One region of the Pseudomonas sp. AN-B15 genome, then DNA from elsewhere that is predicted to be linked to it. Evidence: predicted binding sites of a transcription regulator. Region 1 holds the regulator's gene; each other region holds the start of a gene.

Evidence for each region. Region 1 encodes FliA, which starts transcription of late flagellar genes. Its sites were predicted from a motif close to CTAAAGTTTNNNNNNNNNNNGCCGNTAA; they were not measured.
Region 2: the regulator FliA is predicted to act here: its motif matches at 1,988-2,015, upstream of GTQ41_RS20755 (methyl-accepting chemotaxis protein).
Region 3: the regulator FliA is predicted to act here: its motif matches at 2,104-2,131, upstream of GTQ41_RS03725 (methyl-accepting chemotaxis protein).

The regions. Positions count from the first base shown of each region.
Region 1 is NZ_CP049737.1:1,761,827-1,766,562, reverse strand. Features, by position in the region: gene GTQ41_RS08130 (chemotaxis protein CheA) at 1-514, opposite strand, end outside; gene GTQ41_RS08125 (protein phosphatase CheZ) at 569-1,357, opposite strand; gene GTQ41_RS08120 (chemotaxis response regulator CheY) at 1,376-1,747, opposite strand; gene fliA (RNA polymerase sigma factor FliA) at 1,915-2,655, opposite strand; gene fleN (flagellar synthesis regulator FleN) at 2,652-3,482, opposite strand; gene flhF (flagellar biosynthesis protein FlhF) at 3,596-4,736, opposite strand, start outside.
Region 2 is NZ_CP049737.1:4,572,117-4,576,852, forward strand. Features, by position in the region: gene GTQ41_RS20745 (DUF721 domain-containing protein) at 1-396, shown strand, start outside; gene GTQ41_RS20750 (helicase HerA-like domain-containing protein) at 486-1,973, opposite strand; gene GTQ41_RS20755 (methyl-accepting chemotaxis protein) at 2,160-4,049, shown strand; gene GTQ41_RS20760 (glycosyltransferase family 1 protein) at 4,281-4,736, shown strand, end outside.
Region 3 is NZ_CP049737.1:859,706-864,441, forward strand. Features, by position in the region: gene GTQ41_RS03725 (methyl-accepting chemotaxis protein) at 93-2,012, opposite strand; gene GTQ41_RS03730 (histidine phosphatase family protein) at 2,268-2,939, shown strand; gene GTQ41_RS03735 (glycosyltransferase family 39 protein) at 3,017-4,495, opposite strand; gene rimJ (ribosomal protein S5-alanine N-acetyltransferase) at 4,526-4,736, opposite strand, start outside.

The DNA.
Region 1 (4,736 bases):
TCAGCGAATCCAGCAGCTGTTCAAATTCGTTATCGGTGATGTCGCCCGAATCGTTCGAATCGCCTTCGACGACCAGCTCTTCGATCATCTCGGCCACCGGCGAAGCCGGGGCTTCGTCGGCCGATTGCGGTTCGGCCAGACGCGCCAGCGCGGCCAGCAGTTCCGGAGTGGCGGCCGTGATCGGTGCACGTTCACGGACTTCGCTGAACATGCTGTTCACCGCGTCCAATGCTTCAAGCACCACGTCCATCAGTTCTGCATCAACGCGACGTTCACCCTTGCGCAGGATGTCGAACACGTTTTCGGCGATGTGACAGCACTCCACCAGCTCGTTGAGCTGAAGGAAGCCGGCGCCCCCTTTTACAGTGTGGAAACCGCGAAAAATTGCGTTGAGCAGATCTGCGTCATCCGGGCGGCTTTCCAGCTCGACCAGTTGCTCGGACAGTTGCTCAAGAATCTCGCCGGCCTCAACCAGGAAATCCTGAAGGATCTCTTCATCGGCGCCGAAGCTCATTAATGGGGTGCTCCTACAGGTCTAAAAACCCAAAAAACCTAAAATTCCAAAACTCTAGAATCCGAGGCTGGATAACAAATCGTCCACATCGTCCTGACCGGACACAACGTCTTCTCGTTTATCGGCATGAATCTGCGGACCTTCACCCTGCGAGAGATGTTTTTGTGGATCTTTTTCTGCAAGCATCGCGGCACGGTCGTGTTCGATGCCCGCAAAGCGGTCAACCTGACTGGCCATGAGGACGAGTTTGAGCAAATTGCTTTCGACTTCGGTGACCAGCTGGGTCACACGCTTGATCACTTGACCGGTGAGGTCCTGGTAATCCTGAGCCAGCAGGATGTCGTTCAGGTTGCTCGACACCGCACGGTTGTCCGTGCTGCTGCGTGACAGAAAACCGTCGACCCGGCGCGCCAGTTCGCGGAACTCTTCAGCCCCGACTTCACGACGCATGAAGCGGCCCCAATCGGTGCTCAGCGCCTGGGCTTCTTCAGCCAGGCCATTGACCACCGGGGTCGCGCTTTCCACCAGATCCATGGTGCGGTTGGCCGCGGCTTCGGTCAGCTTGACCACATAGCCCAGGCGTTCGGTGGCGTCGGTGATTTGCGACACTTCCTCGGCCTGCGGCATGTGCGGATCGATCTGGAAGTTGACGATCGCACTGTGCAGTTCGCGTGTGAGCTTGCCCACTTCCTGATACAGGCCACGGTCACGGGTCTGATTGAGCTCATGGATCAGTTGCACAGCGTCGCCGAACCTGCCTTTTTCAAGGCTCTCGACCAGTTCGACCGCGTGTTTTTTCAGGGTCGATTCGAAATCGCCCTGTGAAGATTCGTTATGCTCCATAGCTCCCCCGCGCGTTCATCAGCCGATGCGTTCGAAAATCTTCTCGATTTTTTCTTTCAGCGCCTGAGCCGTGAAAGGTTTGACCACGTAGCCGTTGACGCCGGCCTGGGCCGCTTCGATGATCTGCTCGCGCTTGGCTTCGGCAGTCACCATCAGCACGGGCAGGTGCTTGAGTTTTTCATCGGCACGCACGTGGCGCAGCAGGTCGATACCGGTCATGCCCGGCATGTTCCAGTCCGTTACCAGAAAGTCGATGCTTCCGCTGTTGAGCACCGGAATGGCAGTGGTGCCATCGTCGGCCTCGACGGTGTTGGTGAACCCCAGATCACGCAGCAGGTTCTTGATGATCCGCCGCATCGTTGAGAAGTCATCAACGATGAGGATTTTCATGTTCTTGTCCAATTCGACCTCCAAGCAGTCTTAAACGCGCCCAGCACCTGGACGCGCCATTTCAATCAATCCGGCAAAGCACTCGATGACTGTCTGGAGCACAACAGAGCAAGACCGGTGCCGTTCATCACCGCACCAGCCTCGTTCGCAGTGTCCCCACACTGCCTTCAGCGCGCTCGCCACTCCCCCAAACGCCCCCGCAAACGGGCCGCGCACTGGCTGTGTAACTGGCTGACCCGCGATTCACTGACGCCAAGGACTTCACCGATTTCCTTGAGGTTCAGTTCTTCGTCGTAGTACAGCGCCAACACCAGTCGCTCACGCTCCGGCAAATTGGCAATCGCGTCCGCCAGCGCAGCCTGGAAGCGTTCATCTTCCAGATCGCGTGACGGCTCAAGATGAGCACTGGCGCCATCCTCGTGCAGCCCTTCGTGTTCGCCGTCCTGCAGCAGGTCGTCGAAACTGAACAGCCGGCTGCCCAGGGTGTCATTCAAAATCCCGTAGTAATCATCGAGACTCAATTGGAGTTCGGCCGCAACCTCGTGATCTTTAGCATCACGGCCGGTTTTAGCTTCAATTGAGCGAATTGCGTCGCTGACCATACGGGTGTTGCGGTGAACCGAGCGAGGTGCCCAATCCCCTTTGCGCACTTCATCGAGCATCGCGCCGCGGATCCGGATGCCCGCGTACGTTTCGAAACTGGCGCCTTTGCTGGCGTCATATTTGGTCGAGACTTCGAGCAGGCCGATCATCCCGGCCTGAATCAGGTCTTCGACCTGCACACTCGCCGGCAAGCGCGCCAGCAAGTGATAGGCAATGCGCTTGACCAGTGGCGCGTAACGCTCGATCAACTCGTACTGCGCGTCACGTGCCGATTTCTTGTAGTAGTTCATACCGCTGGCGGTCATAACACTGGCCCTGCCGTTTGCTGCACGAGGCGCTCGACGAAAAACTCAAGGTGCCCACGCGGGTTGGCAGGCAGCGGCCAGGTATCGACCTTCTGCGCGATCGCCTTGAACGCCAGCGCGCACTTGGAACGCGGAAAGGCTTCATAGACTGCTCGCTGCTTCTGCACGGCCTTGCGCACGCTTTCGTCGTACGGCACCGCGCCGACGTATTGTAAGGCGACGTCGAGAAAGCGATCCGTGACCTTGGTCAACTTGGCGAACAGATTGCGCCCTTCCTGCGGGCTCTGCGCCATGTTGGCGAGGACGCGGAAGCGGTTCATGCCGTAGTCGCGATTGAGCAGTTTGATCAGCGCGTAGGCGTCGGTGATCGAGGTCGGCTCGTCGCAGACCACCAGCAACACTTCCTGCGCCGCGCGCACGAAACTGACTACCGAGTCACCAATGCCCGCAGCGGTGTCGATCACCAGTACATCGAGATTGTCGCCGATGTCGCTGAACGCCTGAATCAGACCGGCATGTTGCGCCGGGCTCAGGTGCACCATGCTTTGGGTGCCGGAAGCGGCCGGCACGATGCGGATCCCGCCGGGGCCCTGCAACAGCACGTCGCGCAGTTCGCAGCGGCCTTCGATGACATCGGCCAGCGTGCGTTTGGGGGTCAGCCCCAGCAGAACGTCGACGTTCGCCAGCCCCAGGTCGGCGTCCAGCAGCATGACCCGACGGCCAAGCTCTGCCAGCGCCAGAGACAAGTTCACTGACACGTTAGTCTTGCCGACGCCACCTTTGCCGCCGGTCACCGCGATCACCTGTACGGGATGCATGCTGCCCATGTTATTTCTTTACCTTGTCTTGCATAGACGGAGGCCACATTACTGGCTGCGCGTTCACAACCGGAACAATGCATGGCAGACCATCGATGTAGGTACAAAAACTGTTCATTACCTCAGCCAACCTGCTTGGTCGGGCTGTGGTAGATATCAGCGAACATGTCAGCCATGGCTTCTTCGCTGGGTTCTTCCTGCATTTGCACGCTGACGGCGCGGCTGACCAGCTGATGACGGCGCGGCAGATGCAGATCATCCGGAATCCGTGGGCCATCGGTCAGGTACGCGACCGGCAGTTCATGACTGATCGCCAGGCTCAACACTTCGCCAAGGCTGGCCGTCTCATCCAGTTTAGTCAGGATGCAGCCGGCAAGCCCGCAACGCTTGTAACTGTGATAAGCGGCGGTTAGAACCTGTTTCTGGCTGGTGGTTGCCAGCACCAGATAATTTTTTGAACGGATGCCACGCCCGGCCAGACTTTCCAGCTGCATGCGCAGCGCCGGATCGCTGGCCTGCAGGCCGGCGGTATCGATCAGCACCACGCGCTTGCGCAGCAATGGATCCAGCGCCTGCACCAGCGACTGGCCCGGGTCGACGTGGGTCACCGGCACGTTGAGAATCCGCCCCAGGGTCTTGAGTTGTTCCTGCGCACCGATGCGGAAGCTGTCCATGCTGACCAGCGCGACATTCTGCGCGCCGTACTTGAGCACGTAGCGCGCAGCCAGTTTGGCCAGGGTGGTGGTCTTGCCCATGCCGGCCGGGCCGACCATGGCAATCACTCCACCCTCTTCCAGCGGCTCGACTTCCGGTACGGCAATCATCCGCGCCAGGTGCGCGAGCAACATGCGCCAGGCCTGACGCGGTTCTTCGATGTCAGTGATCATCGCCAGCAGGTCGCGCGACAACGGCCCGGACAGACCGATGCGCTGCAGGCGGCGATACAGATTGGCCTGTGCCGGACGGCTGCCTTGCAGCTGGTTCCAGGCCAGGGTGCCGAGCTGTACTTCCATCAGCTCACGCAGACTGTTCAATTCGAAACGCATCGAATCCAGCGCACGCGGATCGACACCCGCCGATGCCGGTGCAGGTGCCGGCGCCGGACGCGCCGGGGCGGCGTAGGTCGGTTCGCTCAACGGCTCGGCAGCGGTCAGTGGCAGGCCGGCCGTCAACGGCAGCCCGGCAAAGATCTGGCGATTGCTATTGCCATCGGCTTCGCCACGCAGGCTCAGTTCGGCCTGAGCGGTGACGATGCGCGACTGG
Region 2 (4,736 bases), 2.8 Mb from region 1:
CTCAAAGCCATTCTCGGCCATGCCCAACGCCTCGCTCATCTGCAACGCCTGCTTGAAAGCCAGCTGCAACCGGCCGCCCGCACGCATTGCCATGTGGCCAAGTGGCGTGAAGGCCAATTGACGCTGGTGGTGACCGACGGGCACTGGGCGACGCGCCTGCGTTACCAGCAAAAACGCCTGCAACGCCAACTGCAGCTGTTCGAAGAATTCGCCAACCTGACGCGCATCCTGTTCCGCGTGCAACCGCCGCTGGTCCAGCATCGTCCAGGCGGACACTCAATGGATCTGTCCACAGATGCGGCGCAGACCATTCAGTCGACGGCCGACGGGATCAGCGATCCTGGCCTGCGTGCAGCGCTTGAGCGTCTGGCGGCGCACGCCAAAGACAAGACCTGAAGCAAAAGCAAAAGATCGCAGCCTGCGGCAGCTCCAACATTGAGAATGCGTTCCCCTGCAGGAGCTGCCGAAGGCTGCGATCTTTCCTTTTAGCGGCGTTTGCTGCCGCCGAGCAACGAGCCCATCAGCCCTCTTACCAGTTGTTTGCCGAGATTGTTCGCCGCTTGGCGCATCGCTGACTTCAGCGCCTGCCCCGCCGCCGTCCCCAGAAACTCCCCGGCACGATCGGCCAGGCTCGGTTCTTCAGGCGCGGCCTTACCGGTCGGCATTTCTGCCTCCGGCGCCAGATCCTTGCGGCCCATCAGGATTTCATACGCCGATTCACGATCGATCGGCTTGTCATAACGTCCCTTGAACGGCGACCCGGCGATCAGCATCGTGCGTTCGGTCTCGCTCAGCGGCCCGATCCGCGATTGCGGCGGCGCCACCAGCACCCGCTGGACCATTTCCGGCGTGCCCTTTTCCTGCAGCGTCCCGACCAGCCCTTCGCCGATGCCCAGCTCCGTCAATACCGACAACGTATCGAACGCCGGATTAGGCCGGAAGCCATCGGCCACCGCGCGCAGGGATTTCTGTTCCTTGGCGGTAAACGCGCGCAAACCGTGCTGGATGCGCAGGCCAAGCTGCGCCAGCACGTTATCCGGCAAATCCCCCGGCGACTGGGTGACGAAATACACGCCGACCCCTTTCGAGCGGATCAGCCGCACCACCTGTTCCAGACGTTCCTGCAACGCCTTTGGCGTATCGCCGAACAACAAATGCGCTTCATCGAAGAACAGCGCCAGCAGCGGTTTGTCGGCGTCGCCGCGCTCTGGCAACTGCTCGAACAGCTCGGCCAGCAACCACAGCAGGAACGTCGCGTAGACCTTCGGCGCCTCGTGTACCAGACGGCTGGCATCGAGCAAATGAATGCGCCCACGGCCGTCCGCCGCCGGTTGCAGAATGTCTTCGAGTTGCAATGCTGGCTCGCCGAACAAGGCTTCAGCGCCCTGCTGCTCCAGGGTCGCCAGCCGGCGCAACAACGCCTGACTGGAACCGGTGGTCATCAGCGCGGCATCTTCGCCCAACAGTTGCGGGTTGTCCTTGAGGTGGTTGAGCAGCGCCTTGAGGTCTTTCAGGTCCAGCAACAACAGACCTTCGCGGTCCGCCACCTTGAAAGCCGCGTACAGCGCCGCCTGCTGACTGTCGGTCAGTTCCAGCAGGCTGCCGATCAGCAGCGGGCCCATTTCACTCAAGGTGGTGCGCAACGGATGACCGGATTCGCCGTGAATGTCCCACAGCGTCACCGGATAAGCCTGCGGCTTGTGGTCGAGCCAGGGCATCCCGGCGATGCGCTCGGCGACCTTGCCCTGCGGATTGCCGGCAGCGCCCAGGCCGCACAGGTCGCCCTTGATGTCGGCGGCGAACACCGCGACCCCGGCGTCGCTGAACGCTTCGGCGAGACGTTGCAAAGTCACGGTCTTGCCGGTCCCGGTCGCACCGGCGATCAGCCCGTGGCGGTTGGCCAGGCGCATGGCCTGAGCAATCGGTTGCCCCGCCAGATCGGCGCCGATAACGAGTTGCGATGTGTCAGGCATTTTGTCACCTATGGTTAATCTTTAATCCGCTGTGGCCGATAGCTAAGGGCGAGAACCTGACTGAAAAGTCGGTCGGACATTTCCCTAAGGAGAGCCGGAAATATCAGTTTTTTTCACCCTTGCCCATATTGCGCGTCTTTATAAAAGCACGCCCAGGACATTAAGACCTTAGCGGAACCCCAAGCCATGAACAAAAACCTGCGCTTCAGCCATAAAATTTTGCTTGCCGCCGCCCTCATCGTCATCGCCGCTTTCGCCTCGTTCACGCTGTACAACGACTGGCTGCAACGCAACGCGATCCGCGATGACCTGAACAACTATCTCAACGAGATGGGCGAAGTCACCGCCGATAACATCCAGACCTGGCTCAACGGACGCATTCTGCTGGTCGAGAACGCGGCCCAGAACATCGCCATCAACCCGGAACCGGCCAACGTCGCGAGCTTGCTGGAGCAGAAATCCCTGACCTCGACGTTCATGGCCACTTACCTGGGCGATGCCACCGGTCACTTCACCATCCGCCCGGACGTAAAGATGCCGGACGGCTTCGATCCACGGGTGCGCCCTTGGTATAAAGGTGCCGAGAGCAGCAGCGCCTCGACCCTGACCGAACCGTACATCGACGCCGCCACCGGCCAGTTGATCATCTCCATCGCCACCGCCTCGAAAAAAGCCGGTCAGAGCGTTGGCGTGGTCGGCGGCGACCTGAGCCTGCAAACCCTGGTCGACACGCTCACCGCCCGGGACTTCTCCGGCATGGGCTATGCGTTCCTGGTCAGCGCCGACGGCAAGATCCTCGTGCACCCGGACAAGGCGCTGGTGATGAAGTCACTGAAAGAAGCCTATCCGCAGGACACCCCGCGCATCAGCAGCGACTTCAGTGAAATCACGGTCGACGGCAAGACCCGCATCGTCAGCTTCACCCCGATCAAAGGCCTGCCATCGGTGAACTGGTACATCGGTCTGTCGGTGGACAAGGACAAAGCCTTCTCGATGCTCAGCGAGTTCCGCACCTCGGCGGTGATTGCCACCGTGATTGCGGTGGTGATCATCATTGCGCTGCTGGGCATGCTGATTCGCCTGCTGATTCAGCCGCTGCACGTCATGACCCGCGCCATGGAAGACATCGCCGATGGCGAGGGCGACCTGACCAAGCGCCTGACTATCGTCAACAACGATGAATTCGGCGTGCTGGGTACCGCATTCAACCGCTTCGTCGAGCGTATCCACGGCTCGATCCGCGAAGTGTCGTCGGCCACCGGCCAGGTCAACGAGGTCGCGCTGCGCGTGGTCGCCGCGTCCAACTCGTCGATGTACAACTCCGACCAGCAAGCCTCGCGCACCAGCAGCGTCGCCGCCGCGATCAATCAACTGGGCGCTGCCGCCCAGGAAATCGCGCGCAATGCCGCACAAGCCTCGAACCAGGCCAGCGACGCCCGCGGCCTCGCGGAAGACGGCCAGCAAGTGGTGGATCGCAGTATCAAGGCGATGAATCAACTGTCGAGCATGCTCAGCGCCTCCAGCACCAACATCGAGTCGCTGAACAGCAAAACCGTGAACATTGGGCAGATTCTGGAAGTGATCACCAGCATCTCCCAGCAAACCAACCTGCTGGCGCTCAACGCCGCCATCGAAGCCGCGCGTGCCGGTGAGGCCGGACGTGGTTTTGCCGTGGTCGCCGACGAAGTGCGCAACCTGGCGCACCGCACCCAGGAATCGGCGCAGCAAGTGCAAACCATGATTGAAGAGCTGCAGGTCGGCGCCCGTGAATCGGTGAGCACCATGAGCGACAGCCAGCGCCACAGCCAGGACAGCGTGGAAATCGCCAACCTTGCCGGCGAACGCCTGAACAGCGTGACCCAGCGCATCGGCGAGATCGACGGGATGAACCAGTCGGTGGCCACCGCGACCGAAGAGCAGACAGCGGTGGTCGAGTCGATCAACGTCGACATCACCGAGATCAACACGCTGAACCAGGAAGGCGTCGAAAACCTGCAGGCGACCTTGCGTGCCTGCTCGGATCTGGAGCAGCAGGCTTCGCGTCTGCAGCAACTGGTCGGCAGTTTCCGCATCTAGGGCGCTGCCACTGGCCTCTTCGCGAGCAGGCTCGCTCCCACATTGTATCTGTGTCGTTTGCAGATCCCTGTGGGAGCGAGCTTGCTCGCGAAGGCATCCTGTCAAACACCACAACACCTCCCTGACACTCCCACCGCACAATCCCGACCGAACATCTATTCTGGATAAAGGTCAACCAAGGGAGTGCCACACAGCGGAGGGTTGGTCACCGTGCATATCGCCGACATCACCATGTTCTACGCCCCGGCCAGCGGTGGCGTACGCACCTATCTGGACGCCAAGCATCGTCGGCTGGGCGTCAAATCGGGCATTCGTCATAGCCTGCTGATCCCCGGTGCACATTTCAGTGAACACGACGGCGTCTACACAGTGCCCGCACCTGCCCTGCCCTTTGGCAAAGGTTATCGCTTCCCCGTGCGTCTTGCGCCGTGGCGCAATGTCCTGCAGGACTTGCAACCGGAGCTGATCGAAGTCGGCGACCCGTACCTGACTGCCTGGGCGGCGCTCGACGCGCGGCGTCACCTGGATGTACCGGTGATCGGCTTTTATCACTCGGATCTGCCGTTGCTGGTGAGCAATCGCATGGGCCATTGGCTCACGCCGAATGTCGAGGCTTACGTCAGCAAACTGTACGGCAACTTCGACCGGGTGCTGGCGCCGAGCCAAGTGATGGCCGATAAACTTCGA
Region 3 (4,736 bases), 900 kb from region 1:
TTTTCGGTCGCTCACATATTCCGTGTTCGACTCGTTTCCTGTGGGAGCGGGCTTGCCCGCGATTGGATTTACCCTTTGGCGCTGACTGAAGATCAGACGCGGAAGTGGCTGACCATCTGCTGCAACTGACCGCCCAGGCGTGCCAGTTCAACGCTGGACGCTGCGGTTTCATCGCTGGCCGCGGCGGTCTGTTCCGACACGTCGCGCACGTTGATGATGCTGCGGCTGATTTCTTCGGCCACGGCGCTTTGCTGTTCGGCCGCGGCGGCGATCTGCTGGTTCATCGACTGGATGTTCGACACCGTGCGGGTGATGTTTTCCAGGGAGTCGCCAGCCTTGCGGGTCAGGGCCACGCTGCTGTCGGTCAGGGCGCGGCTGTTGTTCATCACGGCAGCCACTTGCTGGGTGCCGTTCTGCAGACCGGCGACCAGACCTTCGATTTCTTCGGTGGATTTCTGCGTGCGTTGTGCCAGGCCGCGGACTTCGTCGGCGACCACGGCAAACCCACGACCGGCTTCACCGGCTCGCGCGGCTTCAATGGCTGCGTTGAGCGCGAGCAGGTTGGTCTGCTCGGCCACGGCCTTGATCACGTCCATGACGCTGCCGATCTTGTCGCTTTCCTGTTGCAGCACGCTCATGGCTTCAGTGGAACGCACCACTTCGCTGGCCAGGCGCTCGATCTGGGCGATGGCTTCATTCACCACCTTGTCGCCTTCACGGGCTTCACCGTCAGCGGCGGCAGCGGCTTGCGAGGCTTCTTCGGCGTTGCGCGCGACTTCCTGCACGGTGGCGGTCATCTCGTGCATGGCGGTGGCCACCTGATCGGTCTCGACCTTCTGGCTGTTCACGCCGGCGCTGGTCTGCTCGGTCACGGCCGAAAGTTCTTCGGCGGCGCTGGCGATCTGGGTGACGCCGTCGCGGATACCGCTGATCAGGTCGCGCAGGGTTACGCCCATACGCGCGATGCCTTGTTGCAGCACGCCGAGTTCGTCGCGGCGGGTGACGGTGACGTTCTGGGTCAGGTCGCCGCTGGCAATGCGCTCGACCACGGCCAGGGTGTCTTGCAGCGGACGGGTGATCTGACGGGTGATGATCACCGCAGCAATCACGCCGACCAGCAGCGCCAGCAGGGTGCTGATCAGCTGGAGCGTACGGGCCTGGGCGCTTTCGATGTCGCGACGGTCGAGCTGGATCTGGTACAGCTGCTCGCTGGTGGTGACGATGGCCGCACCTTGATCGGTCATCTCCTTACGCGCCTGCACCGCTTCGCTGTTGGCGTTCTTGTAGGCCTGCAACGCGCTGCGGTAGTTGCTCAGGGCGGTTTCCAGCTGACGCAGAGCGTCTTGCTGGGTCGCGGCGAAATGCACGTTCAGTTGCTTGAGGCTGGCAATTGCCACGTCCAGTTGGCCGACGGCTTTCTGCTCGGTTTCGGCGTTGGTGGTGGCGGTGTAGCCGCGCACTTCATAGCGCGCGAGGATGAACGCTTCCTTGGCCTGGGTGATGGCCTGGAACTGCTCGAAGCGCTGCTCGCTCATGTCCATTTGCTGCACGCGCTTGCTGATCGCTTCGATCAGGTTGTAAGCGGTGTCGGCGTTGCTGCCCATCACGTCGCGGGCGCTGTTGCCGGTGCGGTAGGCGTTGCGCATCTTGTTCAGCGAAGTCTGGTATTCGGCGATGGTCGCGGCCTGCTCTTTCAGCAGTTTGACGTTTTCCGGGCTCTTGAACTTGTTGATCAGCGCCTGTTGTTGCGCGGCAAAGCTTTCGAGGGTGGTTTGCACATTCTGCGCGGCGGTTTCGTCGCCGTTGGTCAGCATGTATTGCAGGCGCACCACGCGCAGCTTGGTCAGGCCGGCATTGAGCTGGGTGATGTCGCTCATCCAGTTGCTGCGGTCGATCAGACCGCCGAGGCTGGTCCAGCCGGTCAGGGCGAGGACGCAGGTCAGGGCCAGGACCAGGCCGAAGCCCAGACCCAATTTCATGTTCACGCTGATGTTGCCGAACCAGCTATTCATCACAATTCCTCCAGGAACGTAGAGCTACTTGATCGTCGGTCAGGCTGGAAGATTGTTGTTTTTTTGAGCCAGCAAGGGGGTTAGCAGGTCTGTATCGGCCGCAAACACGAGAGCTGAAAGGATTTTGTCCGACGGAATTTGTAACAAGGGCGTTTCAAGACTTTTTTCACATGCGTTTCACTCGCCACTTACGCCCGCTTCTCTACCCTCGCCGCATCGTATTGACTGTGATGGATGCCGACGAGGCGGCCCGATGTGGAATTGAGACTGAGTCTGTTCGGCGTCAAACGCTCGATTTCCCTGAGCGGATTGGCCCGCTATCGCAATACCTGGGTCATGCTCGGCGCCTTGTTATTGGTGATTCCGCTGACCCTGTGGCTGCTCGCCCCGGCGGCGGTGCCTGACCTGGCCCACGGCAATGTGTCCGGCGCCCGCGCGCTGGCGGCCGGGTGGGCCAAGGGCGAGATGATTGTGCTGGTGCGTCACGTCGAGCGCTGCGATCACTCGCCGGCGCCGTGCCTGAGTGGTGACGACGGCATCACCGACCGCTCGCGCAGTGTCGCGGTCGGTGTCGGCGCACAGTTCGAGCATTTGGGCCTGAATAATGCCGATATCTACAACAGCCCGATGCTGCGCACGGTGCAGACCGCCGGTTACATGTTCAATCGCGCGGCCACCGGCGAAGACTGGCTGATCAGCTGCAAGGGCCACATCCTGCAGGAAGCGCTGGCGCACAAGCTCCCGGGACGCAATCTGATTCTGGTGACCCACAGCGAGTGCATGGCGGAGCTGGAAAAGGATCTGAATTCGCCGGTTTCGGACCCGGGCTATGGCTCCTCGCTGTTTGTTTCCGCTGCGAACAAAGCGGCCCCGCGCGTGCTTGGCTTCATCGAAGCCTCCGACTGGCATTCAGTGAGCACTCGATGAACTGAGGAGGGCAAAGCGTCGGCCCAAACAAAACCCGCCAGTGACGGCGGGTTTTTTATTGGCTGGCGCGAAGGGCGTCAGTAGCCGACGAAGTAGTACGCCTGGCGCCCGACCATCATGGTCTTCAGCACTTTGAGTGGTGCGACGGGTTCGCTGTCCGCCGAGATCACCGCGACGTTCGAGGGCGAGGCACTGAGGAAGTCATGCAGTTGCGCGTCGGTGTCCAGTCCCTTGAGCACACGTTGGGTGTAGAACACGCTGGCGCCGCCGACCCGCTCGTTGGCTTGGAACAGCGCGACCTGCTGACCGTTGGCCTGCAAGCTCTGAATGTGTTCGGTCAACGGCAGGAACGACAGCTCCTTGTCGGCGTTGGGCAGTGCCCACTGCGCGGCGCCGAGGTAGCTGGCGATCACCACTGTGAGCAGTCCTGCGGCAATTGCCTGACGATGACGGGCGACTTTTCCGATGAAACGGTCGGCGGTTTCGCGGGCCTGCAAGCGCTCGAAGAGTATGCGCGCATACTCGGCGGCAATCACCGCCGCCGCCGGGGTCATCGACATCAGGTACACCGTGCGTTTGCTGGAAGCGAGGGTCAGCATGATGAACTGCGCGACGATCCACAGGCTGAAAAACAACAGGTAACGGTTGGCCTTCAGCTCCTTGCGGAAATGCCACAGGCCCAGATACACCAGAATGTTCCACGGCAGGAACGCTTCCGGCAGTTTGGCCAGGTAGTAATAGAACGGCTCGTAATGCCCGGCCTCGACGAACGAGCCGCTGAAGCGACCGACGCTGTTGGTCAGCAGCACTTCAGCGACAGCGTGCGAACCACCGCGCTGATAGAGCACCGCGAGCCAGATCAGCAATGGAATCAGGCCCACGACGGTGAGCAAACCGGGACGCAACCACGCGCCGAGCTTCAGGCGTTTGTCGATCAGGTTATCGGCCAGCAGATAAGCGAAAATCACCACCCCCGGCATCGCCAGTCCCAGCACGCCCTTGCTCAGCGTGGCGATGGCGATGCCGACGATAAACAGCAGCGAGTTAGCCGCGTTCGGTGCGCGTTGCGCCTGAAAGAACGCCAGCAACGCGGTGGTCACGCCGAGCGCCAGCAGCGCATCCTCGCCGACCCCACGCACGTTGCTCCAGTAACTGGCCATGGTCGCCAGCAATATCCCCGCCGTCCAGGCGAGCGCTTTCGGCCGTCCGAAGCGGCGCAGCATGCCGTACAGCAGCATCACGCTGAACAAACCGGCTACCGCCGACGCCAGCCGCACCGCCCACGGCGAAACGCCAAACACGCGCATGGCGCCGGCGTCCAGCCACAGGCTCAGCGGTGGTTTTTCCAGAAACGGTTCGCCGAACAGGCGCGGCGTCACCCAGTCATCGTCCAGGTGCATCTCCATGGCGATCCCGGCGACCCGGGCCTCGGTGGAGCCTTGCAGCTGGTGGTTACCCAAAGCGAAAAAAAACAGCAGGGCGGCGAGTAGAAACAGCGAAGTGGCGGCACGCGGCATGGATTTCAGGCAACCGGAAGGGGCAGGAGCCTTGAGCATACGTCGGCAATGCTTAACAAATTGTGAAACTCACGCCAGTTGTCGTGACCAGCGCTTTTCCGGCGCCTCGAACGTCGGATTGACCAGCGCCGTCAGCACATGGTCCTGCCAGCGCCCGGCGATGTTCAGGTAGGCCTTGGCGTAGCCCTCGCGCTCGAAACCCAGACGCTCCAGCAAGCGCGCACTGCGCTCGTTGCCGGGTATGTAGTTGGCCATGATCCGGTGCAGGTTCTGCGTGTCG